3 regions of the Roseateles sp. SL47 genome follow, and region 1 is predicted to be linked to each of the others. Evidence: predicted binding sites of a transcription regulator. Region 1 holds the regulator's gene; each other region holds the start of a gene.

What was found. The regulator LexA, encoded in region 1, represses DNA repair genes until DNA is damaged. The targets are predictions, from matches to a motif close to ACTGTATNNNNATACAGT.
Region 2: a site for LexA is predicted at 2,058-2,075, ahead of OU995_RS15110 (ATP-dependent helicase). Genes of this name have one in related genera too.
Region 3: a site for LexA is predicted at 2,453-2,470, ahead of imuA (translesion DNA synthesis-associated protein ImuA). Genes of this name have one in related genera too.

Annotation. Positions count from the first base shown of each region.
Region 1 is NZ_CP113068.1:4,663,971-4,669,087, forward strand. It holds gene OU995_RS20150 (MarR family winged helix-turn-helix transcriptional regulator) at 1-481, shown strand, start outside; gene OU995_RS20155 (organic hydroperoxide resistance protein) at 534-968, shown strand; gene OU995_RS20160 (asparaginase) at 1,236-2,171, opposite strand; gene lexA (transcriptional repressor LexA) at 2,226-2,903, shown strand; tRNA gene OU995_RS20170 (tRNA-Asp) at 4,212-4,288, opposite strand; tRNA gene OU995_RS20175 (tRNA-Glu) at 4,412-4,487, opposite strand; tRNA gene OU995_RS20180 (tRNA-Ala) at 4,535-4,610, opposite strand; tRNA gene OU995_RS20185 (tRNA-Asp) at 4,687-4,763, opposite strand; tRNA gene OU995_RS20190 (tRNA-Glu) at 4,979-5,054, opposite strand; tRNA gene OU995_RS20195 (tRNA-Ala) at 5,093-5,117, opposite strand, start outside.
Region 2 is NZ_CP113068.1:3,427,586-3,432,702, forward strand. It holds gene OU995_RS15110 (ATP-dependent helicase) at 1-2,041, opposite strand, end outside; gene OU995_RS15115 (hypothetical protein) at 2,180-2,998, shown strand; gene OU995_RS15120 (serine hydrolase domain-containing protein) at 3,032-4,672, opposite strand; gene OU995_RS15125 (glucokinase) at 4,917-5,117, opposite strand, start outside.
Region 3 is NZ_CP113068.1:6,040,272-6,045,388, forward strand. It holds gene OU995_RS26130 (hypothetical protein) at 1-207, shown strand, start outside; gene OU995_RS26135 (hypothetical protein) at 241-549, opposite strand; gene OU995_RS26140 (Crp/Fnr family transcriptional regulator) at 774-1,550, shown strand; gene OU995_RS26145 (GNAT family N-acetyltransferase) at 1,621-2,205, opposite strand; gene imuA (translesion DNA synthesis-associated protein ImuA) at 2,482-3,345, shown strand; gene OU995_RS26155 (Y-family DNA polymerase) at 3,305-4,645, shown strand; gene OU995_RS26160 (error-prone DNA polymerase) at 4,661-5,117, shown strand, end outside.

The sequences.
Region 1 (5,117 bases):
AGCCGCTGAGGCTGCGGCCACGGATTGGCTGCGGCTGGACCAGCAACTCTGCTTTGCGCTCTACGCCAGCTCCCTGGCGATGACCAAGCTCTACAAGCCCTTGCTGTCCCCGCTGGGGCTGACCTATCCCCAATACCTGGTCATGCTGGTGTTGTGGGAGTCGGATGGCCTGGCCGTATCCGCCCTTGGGGAACGACTGGGCCTGGATTCCGGCACGCTCACGCCGCTGCTCAAGCGTCTGCAAACCCAGGGCCTGGTGGAACGCCGCCGCAGCGACAAGGACGAACGGCGGGTGGATATCCACCTGTCGGAGGCAGGCCGTTCCCTGCGTGCGCAGGCGGTCGGCATCCCTGAACAACTGGCTTGTGCCAGTGCCTGCAGCCTGGATGAGCTACAGACGCTGACACGGCAATTGCAAGATTTGCGGTCCAGTGTCCTGCACCATCTGGAGCAGGCCGACCGCACCCGTCCCCCGGGCTGAGCCCGGGCCTCTTCCACCCTCGTTTTTTTCAACCCCAATCAAGGAGCGCCACATGGCCATCGAGAAAGCCCTCTACACCGCCACCGCCACTGCCACCGGAGGCCGCGCCGGTACCGCCCAGTCGTCGGACGGCGCGCTGAAGCTGGACCTGTCCACGCCCAAGGAACTGGGTGGCGCGGGCGGCAACGGCACCAATCCGGAACAGCTGTTTGCAGCCGGTTATTCGGCCTGCTTCATCGGCGCGATGAAGGCCGTGTCGGCCCGCAACAAGGTGGCCCTGCCGGCCGAAGTCTCCATCACCAGCGACGTCTCCATCGGCCCGCACGCCAACAAGCCGGGTGCTTTTGGCATCGCCGTGGCCATGAAGATCTCGGTGCCGGGCATGGACCGCGCCGCGCTCGAAACCCTGGTGGCTCAAGCCCACGAGGTGTGCCCGTACTCGAACGCCACGCGTGGCAACATCGACGTCACCCTGACGGTGGTCTGATGAACGGGCGCGTGGCCGGTGCCGCCCTGGCGCACCGGCCACGCGACTGACAACGGGGCTGGCAACGGCTAGCGCCCTTCGGTGGATGGCTGTGGCCGCCAGCACCTGGCAGGACCTGGCAGGACCTGGCATTGCCTGGCAATGTCAGAGATTACCTGGCAGTGTCAGAGATTGCAGGGCGGTGACTGGCAGTGTCTGAGAGCGCCTGGCGGTGACCGCGATCGCCGATGAGCGTGCACCAGTCGCGTCCACCAGTCGCCACCAACACTAGCGACGCTGGAGCAATTCCAGCGTCAGCTCAATGCGGGCGGCCCACGGTGTGAGGGCGGCCCCTTTTTCTTCTGGGGCGCCCACGATGCGCCCCTGGGCACATCGGGTGGTGCGCCACACCGGCACCCCAGCCTGACGGAGTGCCTGGACGGGCCCATTCAGCGCCTGATGCACCGTGCCATTGCCGGTACAGGCCAGCACCACCCCCTGCACGCCGGCCTGATGCCAGGCCTCCAGGGCACGCGCCTGCGCGCCTGCATGACTGGCCAGCACTTCCACCCAGGGCCAGTCCGAAGCGTCTTGCGGCAAGGTCGAAGCGCCCAGGGCCACCCCTTGCGGCCAGTCCCGAAAGCGGCGCACGGCGCCCTCTTCCACCACGGCCAGCAGCCCGCTGTCGGGGCCGGGTTCGAAGGCATCGAGCCGGTAGGTGTGCGTCTTGCGCAGTTCGAGACCGTGCAAGACCTGACCCGCCACCACCGCCACCACCCCGCAGGCCCCCTCGGACTTGGCGACAGCAACGGCATCCAGCAAATTCTGCGGGCCATCCGCCTGCAAGGCCGTGGCGGGCCGCATGGCGGCGGTCAGCACCACCGGCTTTTGCGGAGACAACACCCGTTGCAGCAGATAGGCAGTTTCTTCCAGCGTGTCGGTGCCATGGGTGATCACGATGCCCCGCACCTCCGGCCGGTCCAGGTGGGCCTGGACCCGACGCGCCAGGCGCGCCCAGGTGCTCACATCCATGTCCTTGCTATCGAGCTGAGCCAGTTGCTCAGCTTCCAGCGATTCGGCCCTGAGCGCCGGCACGGCCGCCACCAGCGAGTCCACCGAGAGCTGCCCGGCCTTGTAGCCCACGTTGTCCGTGGCCGAAGCCGCGGCACCGGCGATGGTCCCGCCGGTACCGATGATGACAATTCGCTCAATGCGGCTTTGCAATTTGGCTTCTCCTGGATAAAAATACAGAGCACTGGATGGATACTCAGGTCAACCGTGAACACACCACCAAAACTCACCGCCCGCCAACAACAGATCTTTGACCTGGTCCGGCGCAGCATCGAGCGCACCGGCTCGCCACCCACCCGCGCGGAAATCGCACAGCAGCTGGGCTTTCGCTCGGCCAACGCGGCGGAAGAACATCTTCAGGCGCTGGCCCGCAAGGGCGTCATCGAACTGGTTGGCGGCACGGCTCGTGGCATTCGTCTGCCCTCGCCCGCCCTGAAGCAGGTCAATCAGGCGCGTGAACACAGCCAGTTCGCACTCCCCCTGGCCAGCCTCGCGCAGTTGACGCTTCCGCTGGTCGGCCGGGTGGCAGCAGGCGCGCCCATCCTGGCGGAGGAACATGTCGAGCAGCACTATAGCGTCGATCCCTCCACCTTCTCCCGCATGCCGGACTACCTGCTGCGTGTACGCGGCATGAGCATGAAAGACATTGGCATCATGGATGGCGACCTGCTTGCCGTGCAAAAGGCCAGTGAAGCCCGCAATGGTCAGATCGTGGTGGCCCGGTTGGGCGACGAGGTCACGGTGAAGCGCTTCCAGCGCCACGCGGGTGGTGTGCGTCTGCTGCCGGAGAACACAGAGTTTGAGCCCATCGAAGTCGCGGCGGGGGACGAGTCCTTTGCGCTGGAGGGCTTGGCGGTGGGCTTGATTCGGGCGCAGTTCAACTGAGTTCCCGGTGAGCTTTTGCCGACGTGATGCACTGAACGAATATCGCCCACGCATGTAGGCCTACACACCCTAAGGATGGCAGCGCTTCTGATAGCAGCGCTTCTAATGGCGGCCTTTCTGAGGGTGGCCCTGTGGACGGGCGGCATTGCGGATGGTGGCCTTGCGGAGGTGGCCGTACGCACGGTGGCCGTGCGGATGGCTTGCACACGGTCAGCTCCCTGGCGGCCAACTACCCCGACGCCAGCGAATTCGGCGGGCGTGCGATACGCACCTACAACACCCGGGTTCAACCGTGGATGGCGCGCCCGGCACAATAAAAAAGCACTTTGCGAACAAGCTTCGCGAAGTGCTTTTTTTGTTTTTGGAAACCAAGAGCGGGTGCCCACCTTGAGTATCGATCGTTGCCGTGGAGTGGCTTACGCGGGCGGGCGTGGTTTGCTCATCTTGCATCCATCAGTGCGCTGAAATGGGTAAGCGCCACACGGAGCCACCGAGGTATAGCAGCGCAGCTGCTTTGCAGAGGTGATTCCGACCCGCGCACCTTGAATGCTCAATATGCCGTGAGCATCGCTGCCGAAGCAAAAGCCGAGACCGCAACCGAAGCCAAAGCCAAATCGTGGTGAATCTCGCCCCCGGTATGCGATTCATGTCGGCCATTCAACTCCATCTGACATCGGTTATTCAGGTCCCCATTCAGTTCCCCAATCATATCCACCATCCATATCCACCATCCATATGCCCCATCCATATGCCCCATCGAGGTCGGTCCTCCATTTCCAACTCCGTCCATCCGGCCGTCGTAGAGATCCACTGACGCTCACGCAACGTCGGGAAACCTGAACGGGCGAAACCCAGCGTCCGTGGCAACCTTCCGCAACGCTGAATGCGATTGGACTCGCGAGGAGGCAACCGGTGAAGCTCCCTGGGTGATTCCAGCCCCTCTCTCGGAACCAGTTGTGGAGAGAGCGGTCCAAGAGAACCGGCCGAGCGGAACAGGCTCAGGACAAGAGGCCGACGGAGAGGGGCGACGGAGAGGGGCGACGAAAAGGGGTTGAGGAAAGAGGTATAGAAACGGTGTATAGAAAAAGGGAAAAAGGGGTTGGGGAAAGGAGTTGACGAAAGGAGTGTAGGAAAGGGTTTGAGGAAAGGGGCTGAGGAAGAGGCGGGACCAGGACGCAAGGCGAGCAAGAGCCGTCACGAAAATCGGACACGCCACCAGCGAGTCGCGCACGGTCGCGCAAAGTGGCACAAAACTGGCCGCAGAAAAACAAAAACCCCGCCAACTTGCGTTAGCGGGGTTTCAAATATTGGCGGAGTGGACGGGGCTCGAACCCGCGACCCCCGGCGTGACAGGCCGGTATTCTAACCAACTGAACTACCACTCCAGATTCAAGGCCGCTTATGGTGCCGTTCAGCACTGTTCTGTTGCCTCAATCCTTCGGACAAGTTGCGCCGCGAATGCAAAGACGCTCTGCGTCTTCACTTCACGAGCCAAGCCTTGTCAAACTTGGCGTCCCCTAGGGGATTCGAACCCCTGTTACAACCGTGAAAGGGTCGTGTCCTAGGCCTCTAGACGAAGGGGACTTAACTCTTTCTGTGCTACCGCTCTCGCGTCAGCCACCAAGAAAACTTGGTGGAGGTAAGCGGGATCGAACCGCTGACCTCTTGCATGCCATGCAAGCGCTCTCCCAGCTGAGCTATACCCCCAAATGCTTTCTCACAGTGCTTGCGCCCTGCTTCGCATCCGTGGACCAACTCGAGCCCAGTAGCAAAGATCAATTGTTGGCGGAGTGGACGGGGCTCGAACCCGCGACCCCCGGCGTGACAGGCCGGTATTCTAACCAACTGAACTACCACTCCAGATACGCCGATGATTTGTTTGCACTCATCATCATTGCATCAATTACTTCATACTACTTTCGCGGTACTTCGTAATATCTCTTCAACTCACTGCATTGCAATCGCACTGCAGTCAATTTCGACGTTTTCGTTACTATACCAGAGTTTTTGTTTGATTCTTTCGAACTATCGAATTCATCAGCAAATTCTTTGGTCAATAACCAAGCACATCAACTTGGCGTCCCCTAGGGGATTCGAACCCCTGTTACAACCGTGAAAGGGTCGTGTCCTAGGCCTCTAGACGAAGGGGACTAAACCTTCTTCTCTTGAACCGCGCGCCACCTAGAATTTGGTGGAGGTAAGCGGGATCGAACC
Region 2 (5,117 bases), 1.2 Mb from region 1:
TGACGTAAAAGCGCTGCGGTGCCATGACCGCCAGATGATGCTGTGCCCGCGTCATGGCCACATACAGCAGGCGCCGTTCTTCTTCAATCTGCGCCTGAGCCCCCGTGCTCAGGTCGGATGGAATACAGCCATCCACGCAGTTCAGCACATACACCGCGCTCCACTCCTGCCCCTTGGCGGAATGGATGGTGGAGAGGATCAGATAGTCCTCATCCTTGAGCGGCACGCCGGATTCATCACTGCTTGCCTCGGGCGGGTCCAGGGTCAATTCGGTGAGGAAGCTCTCCCGGCTGCTGTAGCCCTGCGCAATGCGCGCCAACTGCTCCAGATCTGCCAGCCGAATGGCGGCGTCTTCATGCAGCCGGTGCAGATGCGGCGTCAGCCAATCAATGGCCCGCTCCAGATCCAGCGGCCATTCCGATTGCTCTCTCAGCCTGAGCATCAACTCGCATAGCGCAGCCCAATCGGCCGCAGCGCCCCGCGGCGGATCGAAGCCTCTCAAGGCCGTGGTCATGTCGGCCGCTCCGTCCAGCGCATCCACCAGCCGCCTCGCGCTGGCCGGACCAAAGCCCGCCAGCAACTGCGACACCCGGAAGCAGGCCAGCCGGTGATAGGGGTTCTGTGCCCAGCGAAGCACGCTCAAGGCGTCCTTCACATGGGTGCTTTCCAAAAATTTCAACCCACCGAACTTCACGAAAGGGATGTTCCGGCGAATCAGCTCCAGCTCCAGTTGCGCGCTGTGTGTCGCGGTGCGGAACAACACGGCCTGTCGCTTCAGTTTGAGCCCTTGCTCGCGGCGCTCCAGCACCCGGTCGGCCACCCAGCGCGCCTGGCGTGCCTCGTCATCCACCGTCACCAATTGCGGCCGTTCACTGGACGCTTTGTCCGACCACAACTGCTTGGCATACCGCTCCTTGGCCTGCGCAATCACGGCATTGGATGCTTCCAGAATGGGCTGGGTGGAGCGGTAGTTGCGCTCCAGGGTGATCACCCGTGCCGGGGGATCGAACCGGGTGGGGAACTCCAGGATGTTGCGCACTTCCGCCGCCCGGAATGAATAGATGGCCTGCGCATCGTCGCCCACCACCGTCAGCCGTCGGCCGTCGGGTTTGAGCCGATGCAGGATCGTGGCCTGCAGGCGGTTGGTGTCCTGGTATTCATCCACCAGCACATGGTCAAAGCGTTCGCCGATCTCCCGCGCCAGCGTGGGCTCCGACATGACTTCTGCCCAATAAAGCAGAAGATCGTCATAGTCCAGCAGCCGTTGGCGCTGCTTCTCGTCCACATAGGTGCGGAAGAGCTGCCGCAGCGCGTCATGGGCCGAGAAACACCAGGGGAAATGCTCCTGCAGCACCTGATCCAGCCGCGCTTCGCTGTTCACCGCGCGGGAATAGATGTTCAAGCAAGTGGCCTTGAGTGGGAACCGGTCGGTGGCGTCGGCCAGGCCCAGCGCCTGGCGCTGCAGGCCCATCAAATCTTCGGCATCCGCCCGGTCCACGATGGTGAACTGCGGGTCCAGGCCGATGCGGGGCGCATATTCACGCAGCAGGCGGGCGCCCACGCTATGAAAGGTCCCCGCCCACGGAAACCTTGGTGCCATCTGCGTGGCACGCAATCCCAGCGCCCGGTGCAGCACTTGGCCGGCTCGTCGTTCCATCTCGCCGGCGGCGCGGCGGGAGAAGGTCAGCAGCAGGATGCGCTGCGGGTCGGCGCCGGCCAGCACCAGCCGGGCCACCCGGGTGGCCAGTGTCTTGGTCTTGCCGGACCCGGCACCGGCGATCACCAGCAGGGCACGGTCGCGTGCATCACCGCTGCCATCCCCCTCCAGACCACTTCCCAGCCAACTTCCCAGCCCGCTTCCCAGCCCGCTTCCCAGCCCATGCTCGACGGCGGCACGTTGGTCGTCATTCAGTTCGTCAAAGACGCTTTCGACCCCAGCAGATGCAGCGAGGGAAGGGCGGCCGCATGCATCCGGTGCTTCCTGGGTCTCCAGGACATGAGAAGGCGGCACGGCCAGGTCGGAAGGGTCACGGGGCGTCATGAGGTCCCCATCATAGGCTGTATGGATGACCAGTGTCAGCCGAGCCACCGCCGATGGCTGCACAGACCTGCGTCATCCGCCCGGGGAACGGCAATTGCCAGCCGTCCGGTGTACGCTGCACTCCATGGAGGCCTCCCCATGCTGCCGATTTTTTTGACCCTGTCCGCCCTGGCCATGCCGGTGATCGCCTGGTTGTCCCAGCAAGGTCGCTTCGGTCCTGACAACAAGACGCTGTCGGACCAATACCCCACCTTGATCGTGGCGGACGGTTATGCCTTTTCCATCTGGGGCGTGATCTTTCTTCTAGACCTGTTGTTGGCATTGTGGACGCTGCGCGGCCAGCGTCATCCAGAGCCAGCCATGGCAGCGGCCCGGCATCGCTGCCTGCTGCTCACCACCGTGGGTTTTGCGCTGACGGCCAGTTGGATGGTGGTGTTTGCCCAGCAGTGGTTCTGGGTGGCCCTGGCGGTGATGTGGGGGGCGCTGGGGTGCCTGCTGTGGGCGCTGATGCTGGTGGCCCATGCCCGGCCGCAGGGCGCTGCAGCATGGCTCACCTTGCTGCCGCTGGGGCTTCATGCGGGTTGGCTGTCCATGGCGGCCTTTCTGAACACCGCGCAAGTGATCGTCGCCGAGCAATTGCTGCCCACCGTGGACCAACTGCCGTGGACCCTGGTGCTATGGGCCCTGGCCGCGCTGCTGCTGCTGGTCGCCATCGCGCGGCTGCATCAGCCGGTCGCCGGCTGGCAGTCGCTGGGCTATGTGTTCGCTGCAGTGTGGGGCCTGGTGGGGGTGTATGTGAAGCAGAGCCGCGCTGAACTTCCAGGCGCGCACACCTCCGCCTGGATTGCCTTGGCGCTCGCGGTGGTGCTGGTCGCCCAGACGGTGTGGCTGCGGATGAGGGCAGGGCGCCCGCCCCGGGCTCAGGAGGACGGGCTGATGTCCTATCGACCGCATTGACGGCCGCATTGACCAGCGATCAGCGGCCAGCCATCACTGGCGGCGCATCACCAGCTTCGTGCCGCCTTGCAACAGCGTGACCGATGCCGCCTTGCCTTCTTCGCCGCTGAAGTCCAGTTGGGCACCGACCTGCGGCACCTCCACCCGGCGCGCTGTCCTGGCCTGTAGTTCGAACGCAGGCTGGCCTGGCGCCTGGCCCATCAGGCGGCCCTTGTCACTGATGAAGATCTTGATGGAGAACTCGGGGGCGCTGTAGGTGCCCACCAGTTCGTCCATCTGCGCAGGCGTCAATGCCACCGACGACGACTCCGGTGGCAGGTCTCCTTGGCGTTCCCAGCGCTCACCTTGCTTCTCGCCGTTGTTGAAGACGGTCACGGCCACCACCTTGCCCTCCGCGCTCCTCTCCAATTGCAGCTCGCTCACCGAGTCGCGAAACACAAAGTGGTCGCCACCCACCGGCACCAGAGGCAGCACGCCACCGCCGGTGCGCTGGCTGTGCAGCACGCCATCCTTCACACGCAGGTTGCGTGTCTGCTTCTCGCCATTACCGTAGAGACCTTCTGCTGCGCGCAACTGCTCTGCAGGCACCGACACCGCCACGGCGTCCGGGAATGGCTCGCCGATCGCAAATGCTGCCAGCTTCTGCGCCACCACCGTGTCGCCGCCGCCCCCGCTGTCGCTGTTGCGCAAGATCACCACGGTGGTCTGGCTCGCCGGCAGGTAATTCAACACCGACGAGAAGCCGTGAATGCCGCCGGTGTGCATCAACATCGTCTGGTCTCGCAGCGTCACGCTGGCAATGCCGAATCCGTACTTGAACGGCTTCGCGGCACCTTCAGGTGTTGTCATGCTGGCGTAGCTGCCTTTGCTGAGCAGCTTGCCGCCGTGCAAGGCCTGATTCCAGCGCCACAAACCTTCCGTATTGGAGATCAATGCGCCGGCCGCATGCGGTTGCGTCATGCTCAACAGACTGGCCGGTGCCACTTCGCCCGCGTTGTTGACGGTGTAGCCGCGGGCCAGCCCCTTGAACAGTTTGTCTCCGGCCTCGTAGGACACGCTGGTGATGCCTGAGGGTTGGAGGAGCAGTTGGTCCGCAGCCTGGTACCAAGGCTGTCCGGAGATCTTCTCCACCACCGCGCCGACCAGCACATAGCCGGAGTTGTTGTAGGCCCACCGCTCGCCGGGTGCGAAATCGACGGGCAGGTTTTTGAACTCATTGATGAGCTCAGCCGTGCTGAGATCCCGCCGCACGGGATTGCCCATGTAGCCCGGGATCCCGGTGTAGCTCTTCACGCCGGACGTGTGATTGAGCAACTGTCGCAGCGTGATCTTGTCGCCGTTGGGATAGTCCGGCAGAAACCGGGACAGAGGATCGTCCAGGGCCGCCTTGCCTTGGTCGATCTGCTTGAGCAGCGACGCTGCGGCGAACTGTTTCGTGACGGAGCCGATGCGCAGCAACTGGTCCGGTTGCATGGCAACACCGAGCTCGATGCTGGCCATGCCCCGAGCTCCCTTGTAAAGCAATTGGTCTCCGCGCGCGACCAGCACGGTGAAGCCAGGGCTGTCAGGACCGTACTTCTGCTGGTCCAGCAGTTTGTTGGCGTAGGCCGCCATGGCGGAAGGCGTGGCCAGTTGGCCCGCGTGGGCTCCATGGACCAGCAGAGACAGGAGCACTGCAACGGGAATCAGGCATTGGCGCATGAGTCAAGGCAAAGGGTTTGAACCGTGCGCAGTATGTGTGGCCACGACCATCACAGCGAACCCTTTGCGACAGACGACAGAAATCCCGGGATGGAATGTTCGCTGATGGTCATTCGGCCATGGCGATCACAGCATTCACAGCCCGCCCGTCGGCGTCTCGCCATGCGCGCCCTTCATTGCCGAGGTGACGCGCGTGGCGCGCGTCACCGCGTTGGTATCAGCGCAGGGCTTCTGCCACGCCCCGCAGCGCGGGCGATTCCTTGGCCTGGATGAGATACACCGGCACCGATTCCATGTAAGCGCGGAACCGGCCCTTGCTCAGGAAGCGCTCATGGAACGCAGACGTCTCCAGACGCTCGATCACCCGTGGCAGCACGCCGCCCCCCAGGTAGACGCCGCCGCGCGCGCCCAGCGTGAG
Region 3 (5,117 bases), 1.4 Mb from region 1:
CAGACCGTCAAGACGTATGAGCAGACACTGTTCAGCACATCGCGCTCTGTCGTGTTCTACAGCAGGTTCGGGCACCTGAAGCGACAGGCTTACCAGTTTGCTGCGCTGGGCGACCGGAAAAGCTTCGATGCGGAGATCCAGAAGATCCGCGATCTGATCAACAAGCTTGGCGTCTCGGAGGCGACCTCCACCGACTCGTCGGTCTGAGGCTGCGGGCGCACGGGCTGCAGCCCGGTCGGATCATTCGTCGGCCCACTGGGCCAGCCGGCGCTTCAGATCGTCCTGCAGCTTGCGGACATCGGCGGCACTGCGACACATCCGGGTCTCCCACTCCGGGCTGCGTGCCGGTCGCTTGGCCAGGCGGGCCAGCAGGTGGTCGGTGTCGGCTTGCAGGGTCAGCACCTCCTGCCCTTCGAAGCGGTAGGCATCGCCGCGTTCCGTCAGCGTGCGCCACTCTCGCAGGGTCCGCTTGAGTTGCACCAGCGCGGATTCGGCATTGAAGGGGGGCAGCGCGAAGAATCCGCCCAAGTCATCAGGATTCGAGCTCATCAGGGTCTCCAGGTGTTGTCATGGCCGTACAGCCCCGCGGATGGATGCATTGGAGGGCCGCATGAAGGCGGCTCGGGGACCGTCGAGGGACAGCAATGGGCAGAAAGAACGATATTTGACGCTGGATGCAACGACCAGCGACATTCCTAGGGAGAGTTCGGGGGCGGACTTTCCCCAGGAGGGGCTGTCCGTACGCTGTCAACCAACGGCACGATGATGGCCCCATGTCTGTCTCCACACCGCCGCCCTCACGAGCCACCCGGGAGGGCCGTCCAGTCCCACCTCGTCGGCCGCTGCGTGAGCGTGCGCGGTTGGCCACGCCCCGGGAGCTGGACGCCATTCCGTGGCTGCCCTCGCTGACGCCCTCGGAGCGTGAACAGATCGTGGCCCGGCTTCAGGTCGCTGAAGTGGAGGCCGGTGAGCACATCTGCCGGGTGGGTCGGGCGGCCAGCCACTGGTTCGGCGTCATCGACGGCCTGCTGAAGCTGAGCGAAGCACAGGCCAGCGCACGAACCTCGGGCTTCAACGGTGTCGCATCGGGAGGCTGGTGGGGCGAAAGTACCTTGCTGCGGCGGGAGACCTACCGGCATGACATTCAGGCCTTGCGCCACAGTGTCGTGGCCGGCTTGCCGCTGGAAGCATTCGAGGATTTGCTGGCCACCAGCATTGCCTTCAACCGCTACCTGCTCCGCCAGTTGAATGAACGGATGGAGCAACTGCTGGCAGCCCGTGAAATGGAACGGCGCAATGATCCCGACCTGCGGGTGGCCCGCCATCTGGCGGCGCTTTTCCATCCACAACTGTGCCCCGGTGTGGCGGGGCTGCTGCGCATCACGCAACAGGAACTGGGGCTGCTGGTCGGCCTGTCACGGCAGCGGGTGAATGAAGCGCTGGGACGGCTGGAAGCCGACCGCCTGATCGCAGTGGCTTACGGCGGTGTGCGGGTGCTGGAACTGGAGCGGCTGCGGCAGTATCCGGATGTGCTGCCGCCTTCCGGCTGAGGCCCCCAAACGCCACAAAAACGCCCCAACAACGCCACGTTTGGCCGGCCAGAGGCCACCAGCCCCCCTCTCAGGCGCCAAACGGTGTCGGCTCCGGCTGCTGCGGCGGACGGGCCTGGAACTGGGCCACATTGATTTCATACAGCAGGCTGGCGGCTTCGCCGGGATGGTCGGCCACCGAGCCCTTGAGCCGCAGGCCCAATCGTTCCACCGTCTTGCGGGCGGCCGTGTTGCCCGGGGGCAGCAGTGACTGCACCTCGCCGGACTTGAGGTCCCGAAACGCCATCTGCAAGGCGGCCAGCGACATTTCAGCCGCATAACCACACCCCCAGAAATCAGACCGGAAATGGAACTCCAGCAGCAGGGAGGGCACCCCGGTGACCAGCGCGCGGCTCAATCCACCAAACCCGATGGCGCCCCATTCAGGATGCTCCCGCAACTGAACGGCCCACGGACCAAAACCATCCGCCGCCCACAACGCCTGCCAATGCGCCAGACGGGCCGCTGCCCCCGTGCTCTCCGTGCCAAAGCGCAGATTGGCCGGGTCGGTAAGCGCTTCATGCAGCGATCGAAGATCGGCAGGGTGAGGCGCTCTCAGACGCAGGCGGGACGTGAACACGTCCGGCGCCAGACCAGCAGAGGGGGAATGCGGCATAAACATAGGGTTAGTACTTAAATTATGCGCTCCTCTTGGCTTCCAAGGCCATCTGTGGTGGTTGGCCGACTCTAATGTCGGGCTTTGTGCCGGTTGGCGAACATTGGCCGACCATTCAACGCCAAAGCGTCCGAGAAACGGACCATTCATCACCCAATCGTGTCGGATTCACGAAGCAGCTGACATCCGCCCGAGGCCCCTGGTTGAGTGACATCCACTTGCTTGTGGGGGCGGGGGCGACTCATATACTGTATGCCCATACAGTCTTTTTTCATCATGTCTTCCCAGCTTGCCGAGGTGGGGGCCTGGCCCTCTCCAGCGGGACTGCTGTCCCCTTCACAAAATGCCGGCCGCCCCGATGCCGTGCCCCTGCCACCCACCGTGGCGGAGGCCTTGTGGCGGGGTGATTCGCTGGGCCGGTCGTGCAACAGCCGCTGGTCCAGCGGTTTTCCGGCGCTGGATGCGGAACTGCCGGATGGCGGCTGGCCCTCGCGCCAGGTCACCGAGATTCTGCAACCCCAGTTCTCACTGGCCGAATGGCGGCTGGTGGGGCCGGCCTTGCGGGAGGTGGTGGCGCAAGGGGCTGCGGTCGTGCTGGTGGGCCCGCCCAAACGGCCGCACCTGCCGGGATTGATGCATCTCGGGCTGGGCGAACGGCAGTTGGTCTGGATCCAGGCCCAGGCGCCTTCGGAACGCCTGTGGTGTACCGAGCAGTTGATCAAGTCCAATGCGGCCGGTGCCATCATGGCCTGGCTGCCGCAGGCCTCGCCGGAACAGTTGCGCCGCCTGCAGGTGCTGGCCCAGTCGTTTGACGGGCCGGTCTTTCTCTTCCGGCCGCTGCAGGCCCGGCACGACCCGTCGCCTGCGCCCTTGCGGGTGTCGGTGGAGATGGATGTGGACTGGCAACTGCGCGTGACCCTGCTCAAGCGCAAAGGGCCTGCCCATGAGCAACCGGTGATGCTGCCCTCCATTCCTGGCGGGCTGGAGCTGGTGCTGACGCCGCGGGTGATGCGGCCCAGCGATTGGCTGTCCCACCCACAGCGGGTGCCGGCCTCGGCACCGTTGGTGGCCTCGGCCCCTGTTGCGAAGGAGGTCCGCCATGCTGTGGGTCGCCCTGATTCTTCCGCCCTCTCCTACTGACGATCCCAAGGCGCCTGCGGTGGTCTCGCCAGATGCCCAGCGGGGCCTGGCGATGTGGTGCCTGCAGTTCACACCCCGTGTGGCCCGTATGGAAGACGCGGTGGTGATGGAGGTAGCGGCCAGCCTGCGCCTGTTTCGTGGACGCGCGGCCCTCCAGGCCCGCCTGGCCGATGAAGCCCCGGACCTGGGCGTGTGCAGCATCGGCTGGGCCTCCACGGCCACGGCAGCGCTGATCCTGGCCCGCTGCGGCATCAAGGGTGTGGGAGACCGGCTGCTGCAGGCGGTGCTGGATCCACTGCCGCTGGGCACCCTGAGTGCTGCAGCCGTCCATGCCCCTGCGCTCAGCCGCGCGGGTGTGCGCACCCTGGGGCAACTGCGCCAACTGCCACGTGGCGGCATCAGCCGCCGCTTTGGCGCGGGCGTCCTGGCCGCCCTGGACCAGGCCTACGGCTTGCGGCCCGAAGTCCATGGCTGGGAAGCTTTGCCGGAGGACTTCCATGCCCGCCTGGAGCTGCCCAGCCGGGAAGACCGTGCCCCCGCCCTGCTGATGAGCGCACGGCCTTTGCTGATGCAGCTGTGCGGGTGGCTGGCCGCGCGCCATGCCGGCGCCACCGGCATCACCCTGCATTGGGTGCACGACTCCATGCGCGCCCGGGACATCGGTGATCACGGCCAGTTGACCGTGCGGACGGCCGAGCCCATTCGCGAGCTGGAGCATTTCTGCCGGCTGCTGGCCGAGCATCTGGCCAAGACGGCATTGCTGGCTCCGGTGGGGGAACTGCGGCTGGAAGCCGTGGGGGTGCAGGCGCTGACGGAAGACAGCGCCTCACTGCTGCCGGATGAGGTCCGTACCGGCGAAACGCTGTATCTCACGCTGGAACGCATTGCCGCCCGGCTGGGGCCGGAGCGTGTGATGCAGCCCGCACTGGCGGACGACCACCGGCTGGAATGGATGACGCGCTGGCAACCCTCCGACCCGGCCACGCACCAACGCAAAAGCCGCCCACGCCCCTGTGCGGCGCCGCAAACCCCGGAACCCACCTTCCTGCTGGATGCACCGCTGCGGCTGGCCGTGCGGGATCACCGCCCGCAGTACCAGGGCATGCTCACCTTGCTGATCGGGCCAGACCGGGTCGAAGGCGGCTGGTGGGATCGACTGCCGGATGACACCCCGGGCCATCGCAACGTCCTGCGCGACTATTGGGTGGCGGTCAATGCAAACGCCGGGGTGCTGGCCATCTTCCAGGAGCGCCTGGCCGATGGCGAGGGTGCCTGGTATCTGCACGGCATCTACGCCTGATGGGGAGCGCCCAGCATGAGCCCGCCCTCCGCAGACCGGTCTGCGGCCCCCCGCCCGTCCTTGGACCTTTCCAGCACCGCCGCTGCGTCCGCCGCTGAAGCGCCGCAGCTGCCGGACTATGCCGAGCTGCGCTGCATCAGCAACTTCAGTTTCCTGAAGGGCGCGAGCTGGCCGGAAGAGCTGGTGGAGCGGGCCAAGGCCCTGGGCTACCAGGCGCTGGCGCTGACCGATGAATGCAGCATGGCCGGCATGGTGCGAGCGCATGTCGCGGCCAAGGCGCATGGAGTGCGGCTGCTGGTGGGCAGCCAGTTCGAGGTGCAGGAGGCGTCCTGCGATTTCACGCTGGTGGTGCTGGCCTGCAACCTCAATGGCTACGGCAATCTGTGCCAGCTGATTTCCCGCCTGCGACGTGCCAGCGACAAAGGCACCTACCGCTGCACGCTGCGCGACATCGGCCCGCAGGACCTCGATG